2 regions of the Pokkaliibacter sp. MBI-7 genome follow, and region 2 is predicted to be linked to the other one. Evidence: riboswitches for the same ligand, from Rfam matches in the RefSeq annotation. Region 2 holds a riboswitch; the other holds the start of a gene.
What was found. A riboswitch is a leader RNA that binds a small molecule or an ion and turns the genes downstream of it on or off. The one in region 2 is predicted to bind thiamine pyrophosphate.

Region 1 (7,644 bases), 2.8 Mb from region 2:
GTCGTTATCTATGGCGATAGGTTGGCCAACACTAGCGACTTCAAGATTGCTTGAGACGTTGTCAGTGACGAGTTGTAAATCAGTTCGTTGAGTGTGATCAATTAAGGCTCTAGAGGCGACCAGAGTCGGAGGGGTGTTGCTGCATCCGGCCACTATCAGCAGCACGCTGAAAGGTGCTGCCCATGAAATTTTTAATAGTTTGCTCATATTTCACTGCTTGGTGTTCGGTATGAAGGGGAGCTGTTGTAGTAACAGTTGCCGCTGTGAAGTGTCTTGCAGGTGCTGTTAATGATCATTTGGATGCGGGTGAACAGCCCAGCGTTTGAAAAGCTTCCAAAGGTGCGGTTTAACATGGAAATAGGCTGCATTTAGGATGATAAACAGCAAAACCATTATCCATTCTTTCGCTCCTGTTAGCTCTAGTACCAAACCTAAGCCCGAGGTAGATGTAGCTAAAATCAAGACAGCTACTAATGCTCGCTTGGCAGGAAGTCCTGCATTCAGGAAAAGATGGTGGATATGTTGGCGGTCAGCCTGAAATGGGGATTTTCCTTGCTTTAGCCGTGTGCGAATAACCTCAAGGATATCCATAAAAGGCAGAGAAATGACCCAGAATGCTGAGATTGGGCTTATATAGCGTGAGGGTGACTGAGTCGCATTTATTAACAGCCATGCGATGGTGAAACCTACAAACATAACACCGGCATCACCCATGAAAACCTTTCTCTCGAAGGGCCATAAGCCCAGGTTAAGGATCAGGTAAGGTATCAGAGCGACAATTACGATCAGTGCCAATAAGCAAAGATCAGTGTTCCCGCGTATAAAAAGTAGAAGACAGATTTGTGCAAGTGCAATCAACGCTACCGAGCCTGCCAGACCGTCGATGCCGTCGATCATGTTGAAGGCATTGATGCTGCCAATAATGGCAAAGACACCAATGACGTAGCCCAGTCCACCTACATTAAAGGCCCCTAATATCGGGAACTCTCCTAGATAAGACACTGGGTATTGAGCCAGTACCAGCATTAGCAGACTGACCGCTGCCTGGACAAGTAATCTGGATTTGGCCGAGAGCTCTTTTAAATCATCCAGTGCACCTGTCAGGACCATTATGGAAACGCCAAGAATGTATAACCCCTGATACTGCCAGTCGACGTCCATGAAAAGAACAGGGGCCAGCATTCCAAGATACACCGACAGTCCGCCGATGTTGGGGACATGTCCGTGATGGACCGTTCTGGCATTGGGAATGTCAACAAAGCCTAGGCGCGTGGACAAGGGGCGAAGCATCAGAAGGGCAACAAAGGCCGTTGCCAGTGTCGTAACCGTTATGCTGAGAAAGTATTCCATGTTGCTAGCCGCTCCATATCCTATGAGTTGCAGACAACTACCATTTAGGTACGCTACCGCCCTTGGATTTTGCGTTGCTTTCCAAAAAACGTACAAAATGAACCCCATGACCAAGAGGTCTTGGGGTGTATGTATTCAGCACTGCATTTGTTACAGGTGCGTTATAGCCTGTATCGGTAAGCAGATATGCTGTGGTCTATTCAAAATGTTGAGCAGGACGATAACCCGCTCTTCGCCACTTCGTGCAGTAAATAGGGCTTCCAGTTCTTTAAAGCAGCCGTCAACAATACGGATCCTCTCGCCCTCTACAAACGATATTGGCGTGGACAGTTTCTGTCCGCTGGCCATGCATGAGCGTAGGTCGCTGACTATTTGGTCTGGCACAGGAAGAGGGGTGCCATTGAAGGTCACCATTTTGGATACGCCGCGAGTTGAACGAATCGGATACCAGTTGTCCTCGATACCATTCAGTGAGATGAACAGATAGTGAGGAAACAGAGGCTCTGTCACCCATTGAGGGCCGTTTTTTCGCGCTTTTTCGACTTTTATGGTCGGGTGAAAGCACTCATAGCCCTGATTACGCAGGTGGAGTTCTGCTCTGAAGCTCTCTCGAGGCTTGCATTGGATGAGGTACCATCGGGTCGCTGCAACTTCCATACGCTTCCATTCTCTGATGTTGTTCTTACTGAACAACCGAAACTTTGCTTATGTGCCAACGGCCATAACACTATCCCAGTACCGACTGAGCGCATTGTAACGAAGTGTCATGCTCTCGTCACCAGCTGTGATTGTTGTTACCCCGGAGAGCTTAACTTTTCAAACGGCAGGGGCCAATCAAATTTTTTTCAAAATCTTTACACTTTGAGTTTTTCTATGTCTCGATATGGTGCACTAATCTGCGCTGAAAAAGTGCGCTTAGGTCTGTGTCTTTTGTGCTCGCTTGATGCCTGTTGGCCTTGCTCTGTGAGTGCTTGCTATACCTAGGTACTTAGCAAGCTGTTTGCCAACTTGCTGTGTAGAGTGTCTGGTGAGCTGTAAATGATTAATCTGTATCTGCTGTGCGATACAAATCGACTAAATTTTGTTTTCTGTAGGGTGCGTTGATGGCACTACTTGATGAGAAATGGTCACGTTCTTAACGGGCTGACACTGATCAGATGATCATCAAAGGAAACTGATCAGCTGCCCTTTCATTCTTCGGTGTCTGAGCTTTTTCTGAAGAGTTGCCTGAGACTTTTTATTGCTGCCACAGTGAGGATAGGTCAGGCAGTAAGGGATGGATGCAAATGATTAGCTTGTTCGTCATGTTGTATTCCATATCTCTCTAACTGATAAACCTCAGACTAAAAAGGGTTTGTTCATGTTTGCACTAGGATAAGGCGAAATGTTGGAGCCTTTGCTCCATCACGTGCAGCGTAAGAGCAGAAATCATCACTCCACTTCAAATGCCGGTGGTTTGCCGCCTGAATTAAACTCCGGCATTTTTCGATCCGCCATACCCTGGCCGTCTTTAAGAAACTTGATCATCAGACGCATGTTGTTTGGCGAATCAGCATTACGCATGGCAGTCTCTTCCGTAATCTTGCCTTCCTTAAACAGATTGAAGATGGACTGGTCGAAGGTCATCATGCCGATGTGGTTGGACTTGGCCATAATGTCTTTCAGCTCACCAATCTCTCCTCGCTTGACCAGCTCGCTGACACTGGAGGTTCGCAACAGGATCTCGAAGGCTGCACAGCGTTTACCATCAACAGTTGGTAGCAGACGCTGTGACACGAAGGCGCGAATATTCAATGAAAGGTCGTGCTGAATCTGGCGGTGGCGGTCTTCAGGGAAGAAGTTGAGAATGCGGTCCAGTGCCTGGTTGGCGTTATTGGCATGCAACGTCGACAGTGTAAGGTGACCCGTTTCGGCAAAGGCCAGCGCATATTCCATCGTGTCACGGTCACGAATCTCGCCGATCAAGATGAGGTCTGGCGCTTGTCGCAGTGTATTCTTCAACGCCTCGGCATAACTATGGGTATCCATGCCTACTTCGCGCTGGTTGATGATCGATTTCTTGTGGCGGTGCAGGTATTCGATCGGATCCTCAATGGAGATGATATGACCGGCGTGATTACTGTTGCGGTGATCGATAAGTGCTGCCAGAGAGGTTGATTTGCCGGAGCCAGTGGAGCCGACAAACAGCACCAGGCCTTGTTTGTCCAAGATGACTTCGCGGAGTACAGGTGGAAGACCCAGTTCGTCAAACTGAGGAATCACGGTCTTGATGTTACGTATCACCGCGCCAATCTGACCACGCTGAATAAAAAGGTTGACCCTGAAGCGGCCGACTCCGGGGACTGACAAAGCAAAGTTCAGTTCCTGCTGCAACTGGAACTCGTCAATTTGAGGTTGAGACATCACCGCAAAAAGTAGCTGTTTAACCTCATCAGGGCTGACGGCATCGGCCATCGCAGTGAGGACACCATTGAATTTGACGCTTGGAGGCGCGCCTGGAGACAGGTAAAGGTCTGAGCCGTCGTCATCGACCATTTTGCGTAGTAAATCGACAAGTTCCATAGCGGAGCCTTTTCCTTATTGATTCTGAGTGCCGCAGACCTTCAGGTCATATCTCGTCGTGCGAATATACATTCAACCATCACCAGCGTGCTTGCCTGTCGCCACCGATATGATTGAGGTATTATGCCGCCTCGGCTCAACGGGGTGCCAACCTGCATGCAGGTGCTGAGAGGTGATCTTCTGTCACTAACCCGTCGAACCTGATCCAGATGATACTGGCGCAGGGATTTGAGTCCAAGTCCGCTACTGCGCCACTTCTTTTATTTTTGGGAGATGTGGCATGAATACCCGTATGTCTATCAAAGCTGTCTTACTGTGCATGGCAATGGCAAACTGTCTGCCGGTGTTTGCCGCAGGGGAGACCCTGACAGTCTACACCTATGATTCCTTCACCGCTGATTGGGGGCCTGGCCCCAAGGTCAAGACGGCCTTTGAACAGCAATGCAGTTGCACACTGAACTTCGTTGCGTTGGAGGATGGTGGCAGCATGCTGCAGCGTCTGCGTCTTGAGGGGGAAGCCACTCCCGCAGACGTCGTGCTGGGGCTGGACATGAATCTCATGGCCGATGCTGCAAAAACCGGTCTTTTCGCCCCCAGCGAGACTGATCTTTCTGTACTTAAGTTACCGGTCAAGTGGGATGACGGTATCTTTGTGCCCTTTGACTGGGGCTACTTTGCTTTTGTCTACGACACCCAGAAACTGCCTCATCCACCCACCAGCCTGCAGGCGTTGGTGGACGCACCAGATGATCTGAAGATCATTATTGAGGATCCACGGACCAGTACCCCTGGTCTGGGTTTGCTGATGTGGGTGAAGAAGGTCTATGGCGATAAAGCCCCGGAGGCCTGGGCCAAGCTAAGCAAGAAAACGCTGGCTGTCACCAAAGGGTGGAGTGATGCCTACTTCAATCTGTTCATGAACGGTGAAGCGCCCATGGTGTTGTCCTATAGTACCTCGCCTGCTTATCACATGGCTGTGGACAAGACGGATCGATATCAGGCCGCTGACTTCAGCGAAGGCCACTATCTTCAGGTTGAGGTTGCCGCACGCCTGAAGACCAGCAAGCATGCTGATCTCGCAAAGCAGTTCATGGCCTTTATGCTGACACCCGCATTCCAGCAGGAGCTGCCGCTGGGGAATGTAATGTATCCAGCCGTGGACATTGGCAAGGCGCTGCCCGATGCCTATGGCAAGCTGATCGTCCCAGGTAAGACTTTGCTGTTTACCCCTGACGAAGTGGCCAGCGACAAAAAAGCGTGGGTTGACGAATGGCTGGAAGCAACCAGTCGTTAAGGATGCTGAAGACAACCACTACGTGAGCAATCCCCCATTTTCTCATCCGCGCTGGGTCACACTGCCCGGTATGGTGGCGGCGCTAGTGCTGATCCTGATCGTTGTGTCGGCGATGCTGGCGCTGGTATGGATGTCACCGGCGCTACCATGGGCATCACTGTGGCAGGATGCCTATCTGCAGCGCATAGTGCGTTTCAGTCTGTGGCAGGCAACCTTGTCGTCCTTGTTGGTTGTGTTGCTTGCAATACCTCTGGCCCGAGCTTTGCTGCGTCGTCCTGCCTGGCCGGGGCGCAAGCTGCTGCTGAGGATAATGGAACTGACACTGGTGCTGCCCCCTATTGTGGTGGTGTTTGGTCTGGTCGCGGTGCATGGGCGTCAGGGATGGCTACCGCAGCTACTCTCTGGGCTGGGCTGGCAGCCTCCTAACTATCTTTATGGTCTGGGTGGCATCCTGCTGGCGCATATTTTCTACAATCTTCCTTTGTGCGCGCGATTGTTGTTACAGGAGCTGGAGCGTATTCCTTCACAGCACTGGCGTCTGGCTGCCCAGCTTGGCCTCAGTAGTCGAGGCGTGTGGCTGATGCTGGAGTGGCCTGTCGTGCGACGAGCATTGCCACGATTACTGGCGCTGGTTTTCACTCTGTGTTTTACCAGCTTTGTCATCGTGATGACGTTAGGCGGCGGGCCTCGTGCTACTACGCTTGAAGTCGCTATCTATCAGGCGCTGCGTTTCGATATGGATATTGGTCGTGCAGCCTTGCTGGCCATACTGCAACTGCTCATCTGCGCCTTGCTGTGGGTTGTTTCGGGACGTCTGGGCGGGATGCCGTCATTAACTCCCTATACGCTTTATCGACATTGGCCTCGTGCCGACAGTCTGGGCAGCAGCCGCTATGTCGATAGCGGCTGGATTGGGATGTTGTGGCTACTGTTGCTACCGCCATTGCTGGCCGTGGTGCTCAACGGATTGGGAGGCATCTGGTTGATGCTGGGGCGACATGAACTGTGGGCTGCCTGGTGGTTGAGTATCAAGCTGGCATTGGTTGCGGGAGGGTTGGCAACGATAGTCGCAACGCTTCTGCTCAGTGCTGCGGGGGGCTATGCCCGTCGGGGAGATCAGCGTATAAGTGCGTTGACAGAGGTCAGTGGCCACCTGACGTTGCTAATTCCTGCAATGGTGCTGGGTACGGGCTGGTTTGTATTGCTTCGCCCCTGGGTATCCCTGACCGAGCAAGGCTACAGTCTGGTGGTGTTTGCCAATACCCTGATGTGCCTGCCGTTTTTGATGCAGGTTCTGCGTGGCCCTCTGAACAGTCTGGATGAGCCGAGCCGGCGGCTTGCAGATACACTGGACGTTCGGGGCTGGTATCGATGGCGCTGGTTGCTGTGGCCACGGCTCAAACCTGCAATGGCGCTGGCCCTTGCGTATGGAATGACATACTCCCTTGGTGATTTCTCCGTCGTCGCTTTATTTGGCAGCCCGTCGCAGCCTACATTGCCTTTGTTGTTGTACCAGCTGCTGGGTAGCTATCGGTTGAGGGAGGCAGCAGGGTGCGCTTTGCTGATGCTGCTCACTATGTTGATGATATTTTTGCTCCTGGAATGGCTTGGGCGGCGAGGCTATAGAAGTGAGCGAGGAAGGTCATCGCCGTGATTACGTTGATCATCGGCCTGCTGCCTGGCAGGCGCGACACTCGGTTTGAGGACAGTGAATAGTGTTGGTGCTACGGCAGCTTGCGTTTGACTACCCTGAGCAAGATTACTGCTTTGATATGAACCTCATAGCTGGTCAGTGTCTGGCGGTGCAGGGGCCAAGCGGTGCAGGCAAGTCGACGTTGCTTAATCTGATCGCCGGATTTCTCTCTGCCAGCTCGGGAGAGATTGGCTGGCTGACGGACGGCTCGTTGATCTGCTGGAATTCGTTGCTCCCCTGGCAGAGGCCTGTCACTACGGTGTTTCAGGAACATAATCTGTTCGAGCATCTGCCATTGTGGGCCAATATCGGTATGGGGCTGCATCCGGGCTTGAAGTTGAATAGCGTGCAACGCCAGCATATTGAGCAGGTGTTGGATGATGTTGGTCTGGCAGGGATGGCGGACCGCCTGCCGGGGGCGCTTTCGGGTGGCCAGCGCCAGCGTGTAGCACTGGCCAGAGCCTGGTTACGGCAGAAGCCTCTGCTGCTGCTGGATGAGCCTTTCACCGGACTGGATGTTCATACCCGAGAGCAAATGTGGGCAGGCGTAAAGCGGCAGTGTGCGGCGGGTGTCGCGGTCCTGCTGGTCAGTCATGACAGTGAGGACCTGGACGCATTGGCGGATAAGCGTCTGCGTCTGGAAAAGGGCATGCTGGTAGCATCCTGAAATAAAGATTCAGGAAGTTTGGCAGTAGAATCGCCGCAACCATACTCAGGGTGACGTCAACGGCAGTCGATTGATTGG
Region 2 (7,644 bases):
GGTGAAGTAGTCCACGCCCTGCTCGGCCTGCTCGATCAGGGTGTCGCGGAACAGTTCCCAGGTCAGCTCTTCGGCGATGCCACCGACCTTCTCCAGCGCCTGATAGATCGGCACCGTGCCGATGGGCACCGGGCTGTTACGCAGAATCCACTCGCGGGTTTCATGAATGTGCTTGCCCGTCGACAGATCCATGATGGTATCCGCACCCCAGCGAATGCCCCAGGTCATTTTTTCCACTTCTTCCTCAATGGAAGAGGTGACCGCCGAATTACCGATATTGCCGTTAATCTTCACCAGAAAGTTACGGCCAATAATCATCGGCTCCAGCTCAGGGTGATTGATATTGGCCGGAATAACAGCGCGGCCACGGGCCACTTCCTCACGCACGAACTCAGGGGTGATGTCCTGTGGAATATTGGCACCCCAGGAATGACCGGGAGCCTGCGTCTGCAGCAGGGCATTTTCTCTGGCCAGCTGCAGCTTCATATTTTCGCGAATAGCGATGAATTCCATTTCCGGCGTAATGATGCCCCGGCGGGCATAGTGTAGCTGGCTGACATTCTGACCGGCTTTGGCACGACGGGGATGGTGCTTCAGCTCAAAACGCAGTGCATCCAGACTGGGATCATTGGCACGACGACGACCGTACTCCGATGTCAGACTGGTCAGCAGCTCAGTGTCCTGACGCTCTTCAATCCAGTTGGCACGCAGATGAGGCAGCCCCTTACGGACATCGATCTGTACCGCGGGATCAGTGTAAGGACCAGAGGTGTCATATACCCGTACCGGTGGATTCTCTTCAGCACCAAACTGCGCAGGTGTGGGAGTCAGAGTTATTTCCCGCATCGGTACACGGATGTCTTCCCGTGATCCCTGAATATAGATTTTTTGTGAAGCGGGAAACGGCTGCACGGCCGCATCGTCGACCTTGGCGCGCTGACTCAGATGATGTTCAAGCATGGCTCTGTCCTTTTCTGTTGTTCTCTCGGCCAGATCCTGTGCCCGGCGCAACAGCGCGCGAGGCCTGGGATCCTCACGGCGGTGCTAGGGTTGATTATCAGTCATAGTGATGGAAGCACTGCCGGCAGAATCCTCTGACCACCAGTGATGAAAATGATGTACCGGGCCCAGCCCGTTGCCTACCTGCAACTGATCTGCAGCTCTCAGGGCATGATCCAGATAGGCCTTGGCCTGCGTCACCGCCTCTGCTAATGGCAACCCACAAGCCAGACCCGCAGTGATGGCAGCAGACAGGGTGCAGCCGGTGCCATGAGTATGGCGGGTCGCGATACGAGGGCTGACCAGACGACAGGACTGTGACGGAGTGAACAGCCAGTCCACCGCATCGCAGTCGCCGGGCAGATGCCCGCCTTTAATCAGCACGCCCTTAGCCCCCATGGCCAGCAGACGTTCGCCCAGACGCTGCATGCCGGCCTCGTCAACGGCTTCGGGCAGGCCTGTCATGGCAGCCGCTTCGGGCAGGTTGGGAGTGACCAGCGTGGCAAGCGGCAGCAACAGGCGGCAGAGGTTATCGATGGCTTCAGGCGCCAGCAGGGCATGACCACTTTTAGCAATCATTACCGGATCCACTACCAGAGATATGGCCCGGCCACGCAATTCATCAGCCACCGCGGCAATGATGTCAGCCCTTGCCAGCATCCCGGTCTTGCAGGCCGCGATGCGCAAATCATCAAGCACAACCTGCAGCTGCTGACGGACAAAGTCGGCACTGACTTCAAACAGCCCGTGTACGCCCTGCGTATTCTGTGCCGTCAGGCCTGAAATGACCGACGCACCGTACACACCGAGCGCAGAGAACGTCTTAAGATCAGCCTGAATGCCTGCCCCACCACCTGAATCCGAGCCTGCGATGGTCAGGGCCTGCGCGATGTGATGACGATGACTCTCCTGCGCGGCAGGAGATATCGGGCTGTCCGAAGTCGAAAGAGAAGAAGTGGTCACCAGGCCTCACCTTGTTGCCTTTCCAGCCGTCGCTGGTAAAGAGGTAGAAGACCCGCGTACAAAACCCAATGGCTGACATCGTCCCCGAGCGTAAAAACCACTATCAGAACCGGTACATGCAGACACGACTGCCGACCAGTCTGATCAGCAGTTTCAATACTCAGGAGGGAGAACAGGAGCCGGTGCGGGATGAGGTATCAGCAGACACCCGGAGTTGGCCACTCACTTGCACCAGACTTGCTTGTTTCCTACGCCAGTACGAACTGGATCAGGTTCACGGGTATCATCTCAGCCGTTGTTCACGGCACCCCGACAAGTAATTGACGCGCCCAGCAGGCGGTCGCTATAGGGCAGGCAGTGTAAAGAGCTTATTCAGGCAGTTCAAGCCTGAATAAAAAACCATCACTCATCCGCACCGTTCGACACCCCATCAGCACGATGCGTGCCGCTGCTATTACGTCTGATGATGCAAGTCAGCAATTTTGCTCATTGGCAGCGCTGAGCTGCGTCTCCTATAGTGTTCAGTCCGACTTGAAGGCCCATCTGGGAGTCCTGCCCCATGTCTACTTCTTCCTCCCGACTGCCCTGGCTGGTGCTGGCCGCAGGCAGTCTGATTCTGGCGTTGAACCTGGGCATCCGGCAGACCATGAGTCTGCTGATCCCCGATATGCTGACCATGCCCACCCTCAGCCTGTCAGCCATGGGTCTGGCCTTTGCCATCCAAAATCTGATCTGGGGTGTGGCGTCGCCACTGGCAGGCATGCTGGCTGATCGCTTCGGGACTGCGCGGGTACTGGCGCTGGGGGCGCTGATTTATGCCGGCGGGCTGGTGCTGACCACCTACGTTACTACCGCCTGGCAACTGAACCTCAATCTGGGTCTGATTCTCGGTCTGGGTGTCGGTGCAACGACCTTCCCACTGGTGCTCAGCGCGGTAGGCCGCGCGTTTCCTCCAGAGCAACGCTCACGGGCACTGGGTCTGGCCTCCGCCGGGGGATCAGTGGGTCAGTTTCTGATGGCTCCCATCATGGACAGCCTGAACCGCCATTTTGGCTGGCAGGAAGCGCTGTTGCTGGTGGCACTGATGGCGCTGCTGATTCTTCCCTGCGCCACGCAGCTGAAGGGCCGTCCGGCACAACCTGCGGCCGGCATGTCGCTGCGTCAGGCGGTGCAGCAGGCGGGTGAACACAAAGGTTACTGGCTGCTCAATCTGGGCTTTTTTGTCTGTGGCTTCCATGTTGCCTTTATCGCTACCCATCTGCCGACCTATATCAGCCTCTGTGGTATGTCCAGTGAAGTCTCGGCTCACGGTCTGGCCATGATTGGCCTGTTCAATATCTTTGGCTCGCTGACGGCAGGTTTCCTCGGTGCACGTTACCGTCCGAAGTGGTTATTGTCAGCGATCTATGGCCTGCGGGCACTGGTCATCCTGCTGTTCTGGATGGCGCCGAAAACGCCGGTGGTAGTGCTGATGTTCACAGCCGCCATCGGTTTTCTGTGGCTTTCTACCGTGCCGCTCACCACCGGCACGCTGGCACAGATTTTTGGCTCGACCTATATGGCGACTCTGTTTGGTGTGGTCATGCTGTCGCATCAGATTGGTGCTTTCTTTGGTGCCTGGCTGGGCGGCACGCTGATGGATATGACAGGCAGCTTTGATCTGATGTGGGGGATCTCCATCGCTCTTGGACTGATGGCCATGGTGATCCATCTGCCAGTGGATGACCGGCCGGTAACAGCCCATGCACAGCCCGGCGCGGCCTGACGGCCAGCGTTTTAGCAGACGGACGCAATATATTCCGGGCAGATGAAATACCGGGAAGAAGAAACAACAACGCCCCGACCAGCGGGGCGTTGTTGCTAATGAGTATCTGCAGCGCAGAGTGAGTAGCGTCAGCAAAGAGAGGGTTAATGTCTCTCAGGCTTCGATAATTTCGTGGCTGTGGGTAATTTCCACATCACCATTGCTCAGCATGATCGACACTGAGCAATATTTCTCTGCTGACAGCGACACCGCACGTTTGACGTGGGACTCCTTCAGACCACGGCCGGTGACCACAAAGTGCATATTGATTTTGGTAAACACTGCCGGCACCGCATCAGCACGTTCCGCTGCAATCTCAACGCGGCAGTCCGTCACGTCCTGACGCGACTTCTGCAGCATGGTGATGACATCGATGGATGAGCATCCACCCAGACCTGCCAGAATCAGCTCCATCGGGCGTGCGCCCTTGTTTTCTCCACCGATAGAAGGTGCACCATCAATATTGATCTGGTGACCGCTATCGGTCTCTGCGACAAAGTGAACTTTACCTTGCCATTTCACCACCGATTTCATTTCAACTCCTAAAAGCACTCAAAGGGTAAAGCGTTGTCCCCCTGGCTTCCTGCTGGCTCACGGCAAGCACAGCAACAGGCAGTACCGGGAAACCCGGGGTAGAAACTTCAGATTCTGTTCACTGTCTCAGAGCACATGCACTTAAAAGAACAGTGACCGCAGCTGCTCACCGGGCTCCGCTGCGCGCATGAAAGCTTCGCCGACCAGGAAGGCATGTACATCATGCTCGCGCATGGCGACCACATCTTCGCGGCTGTGAATGCCACTCTCGGTGACCACCAGCTTGTCCGCCGGAATCTGTGCCAGCAGGCGATAGGTATTATCCAGACTGACTTCAAAGGTATGCAGGTTGCGGTTGTTGATACCCAGTAGCGGCGTGCTCAGTTGCAATGCCTGTTCAAGCTCAACCTCGTCGTGCACTTCGACCAGCACATCCATGCCCAGATCACGGGCCTGATCATGCAGATCACGCATCAGACTGAACTCCAGTGCCGCGACGATCAGCAGCACGCAATCCGCGCTAATAGCACGAGCTTCGGTGATGTGGTACGGGTCCATCAGGAAATCCTTGCGAATCACCGGCAGACTGCAAGCACCATGAGCAGCTTTCAGATAGTCCTCATGGCCCTGAAAGAAATCACGGTCGGTCAGCACGGACAGACAGGCAGCACCGCCTTGTTCATAAGACTGCGCAATGGCCACAGGATCAAAATCAGCACGCAGCAGACCCTTGCTGGGAGACGCCTTCTTCACCTCGGCAATCACCGCAGGATCGCCCTTGGCAATCCGCGCCTGCATGCTGGCGTGAAAACCACGCGGAGCCGACTGCTCACGGGCCATGGCTTCCAGATCAGCGATGGAGACCGAGCGGCTGCGCTCGGCCACTTCTTCGGCTTTACGGTTGAGAATGCGGCGCAGGACGGTGGGGGCACAACTACTCATTAATCTTTCTCCTACTGACATCAACCTTGTGCCGGGCATCGGCCTCAACAGCACAAGGGCACGTCATTATTTCCCTGCCAGGGACTGACTGAATTTTGCTAACTCTTCCAGCTTGGCCAGAGCGGCACCGCTGGCGATCACATCGGTGGCCTTGTCGATACCGGCCTGCAGGCTGTCAACCAGATCGGCGGCGTAAATAGCGGCGCCAGCATTAAGACGCACGATATCGGTGGCACTGCCACCCTCGCCTGCCAGTGCAGCTTTCACAAGTGCCAGACTGGCCTGTGGATTATCTACCGCCAGCTCATTCAGCGGACTGCGGGCAATTCCAAACTGCTCCGGGCGAATCTGGTACTCGAACACCTCGCCATCACGCAGTTCGGCGACAAAGGTATCGGAGGCCACGCTGATTTCATCCAGACCATCGGCAGCATGCACCACCAGCACATGACTGGAACCCAGCTGCTTCAGCACTTCAGCCATGGGGCGCAACCAGCGATGGCTGAACACACCCAACACCTGATTTGGGGTCAGTGCCGGATTGGTCAAGGGGCCGAGCAAATTGAAGATGGTACGCACACCCATTTCCCGACGCGGGCCAATGGCATGCTTCATGGCGCTGTGGTGAGCCGGGGCAAACATAAAGCCTACGCCCAGTTTGTCGATGCACTCCACCACCTGCTCAGGGCGCAGTGCCAGATTGAGGCCAGCGGCCTCCAGTACGTCGGCACTACCACTGGAAGAGGAAGCCGCACGGTTACCATGCTTGGCGACCTTGCCACCAGCGGCGGCAACGACAAAAGAACTGGCCGTGGATACGTTGAAGATATGGGCGCCATCGCCACCGGTACCGCAGGTATCGATCAAGTGCGGCCCTTCAACATGGACCTGGGTGGCCAGACTGCGCATGGTCATGGCGGCACCAGCAATCTCCCCCACCGTTTCCCCTTTCATGCTCAACCCCACCAGGAAGCCACCAATCTGTGCGTGGGTCGCCTCACCGGTCATGATCAGGGCCATCAGCTCCTGCATCTGCTCGGTGGTAAAGTCCTGTTTGTCCATCACCAGACGGATGGCTTGCTGCATATTCATGGCGGGGCCTCTCAACGCTTCAGAAAGTTGGCCAACAGTGCATGGCCCTGTTCAGTCATGATGGACTCGGGATGGAATTGTACCCCCTCGACGTCCAGCTGTTTATGGCGAACACCCATAATTTCTTCCATCTGACCGTCCGGCAGTTCAGTCCAGGCGGTCACCTCCAGACAATCGGGCAAGCTGTGCTTGTCGATCACCAGAGAATGATAACGAGTGCAGCGCAGCGGATTACTGAGCCCGGCAAACACGCCCAGATGGTGATGATGCACCGGTGAGGTCTTGCCATGCATAACCTGACCGGCGCGGATGACCTGACCACCAAACACCTGGCCAATGCTCTGGTGCCCCAGGCACACGCCCAGCACAGGAAGACGGCCAGCAAAGTAGCGAATGGCTTCGAGGGAGATACCCGCTTCATTAGGGGTGCAAGGGCCGGGGGAAATCATCAGCTGGTCTGGTGCCATGGCTTCAATCTCGGCGATGCTGATGGCGTCATTGCGCGCCACCTTCACTTCGGCTCCCAGCTCCCCCAAATACTGCACCAGGTTGTAGGTGAAGGAGTCGTAGTTATCAATCATCAAAATCATGGCAAATCCGACCAGCCAACTCGTTACTGCTTACGATCTACAGCCGTTGCTGTTGAGTATCCACAGTCGTTATTGCTAAGAACGTGTTCACGCTCTGACTATCCACCGTTCACCTCGCCTGTTACCCAGACAGGAACACGACAACAGTTATGTCGATATAACCTGTTTCGATATAACTTCAGGTTCGCGAGGCCTTGAAAACAAAGGCCTCAAGGCTATATCAGCACTGCGCGCAGGGCAACACGACATAACGCTAAGAAATCCGTTTCAAAACGGCAGTTAACATCCTCTTAGTGATCCCTGGCATGTCTCGGAAGACCGATGGCCACCTCTCTAAATGCTGCCAATGCAGCCTCAAGATGCTCAATAATTTCCTGCTGCAGCACATCCGGTGGAGGCAACTCATCAAGGTTGTCCAGGCTTTCGTCTTTCAGCCAAAAGATGTCCAGACTGGCCTTATCCCGTGCCATCAGCTCTTCGTAGCTGAAGAATTTGAAGCGCTCCGTAGCTTGGCGCTCGTGACGGTTTTCCGAGTTATAGCACGCCACGAAATCCTTCAAGTCATCCAACTTGAGCGTGCGCGTCTTCAGGGTGAAGTGCTTGTTGGTGCGCAAATCGTAGAACCAAATCCCCTTGGTATGGATTTGTCCGTCTTTGGGCTTAGCATCGAAGAACACCACGTTGGCCTTCACGCCTTGCGCGTAAAAGATACCTGTTGGC

Region 1: linked by a shared signal. The riboswitch ahead of thiB (thiamine ABC transporter substrate binding subunit) and the one ahead of thiD (bifunctional hydroxymethylpyrimidine kinase/phosphomethylpyrimidine kinase) in region 2 are both predicted to bind thiamine pyrophosphate.

Annotation. Positions count from the first base shown of each region.
Region 1 covers NZ_JARVTG010000001.1:3,832,587-3,840,230, forward strand. Annotated here, with positions in the region: gene QCD60_RS16915 (hypothetical protein) at 1-207, opposite strand, end outside; gene wecA (UDP-N-acetylglucosamine--undecaprenyl-phosphate N-acetylglucosaminephosphotransferase) at 286-1,350, opposite strand; gene rfaH (transcription/translation regulatory transformer protein RfaH) at 1,501-2,007, opposite strand; gene QCD60_RS16930 (PilT/PilU family type 4a pilus ATPase) at 2,782-3,912, opposite strand; TPP riboswitch at 4,043-4,157, shown strand; gene thiB (thiamine ABC transporter substrate binding subunit) at 4,205-5,206, shown strand; gene thiP (thiamine/thiamine pyrophosphate ABC transporter permease) at 5,229-6,860, shown strand; gene QCD60_RS16945 (ATP-binding cassette domain-containing protein) at 6,979-7,566, shown strand.
Region 2 covers NZ_JARVTG010000001.1:1,034,140-1,041,783, forward strand. Annotated here, with positions in the region: gene thiC (phosphomethylpyrimidine synthase ThiC) at 1-960, opposite strand, end outside; gene thiD (bifunctional hydroxymethylpyrimidine kinase/phosphomethylpyrimidine kinase) at 1,045-1,962, opposite strand; TPP riboswitch at 2,191-2,284, opposite strand; gene QCD60_RS04585 (MFS transporter) at 2,522-3,727, shown strand; gene QCD60_RS04590 (OsmC family protein) at 3,881-4,300, opposite strand; gene trpC (indole-3-glycerol phosphate synthase TrpC) at 4,442-5,242, opposite strand; gene trpD (anthranilate phosphoribosyltransferase) at 5,309-6,334, opposite strand; gene QCD60_RS04605 (aminodeoxychorismate/anthranilate synthase component II) at 6,346-6,924, opposite strand; gene QCD60_RS04610 (class I SAM-dependent DNA methyltransferase) at 7,215-7,644, opposite strand, start outside.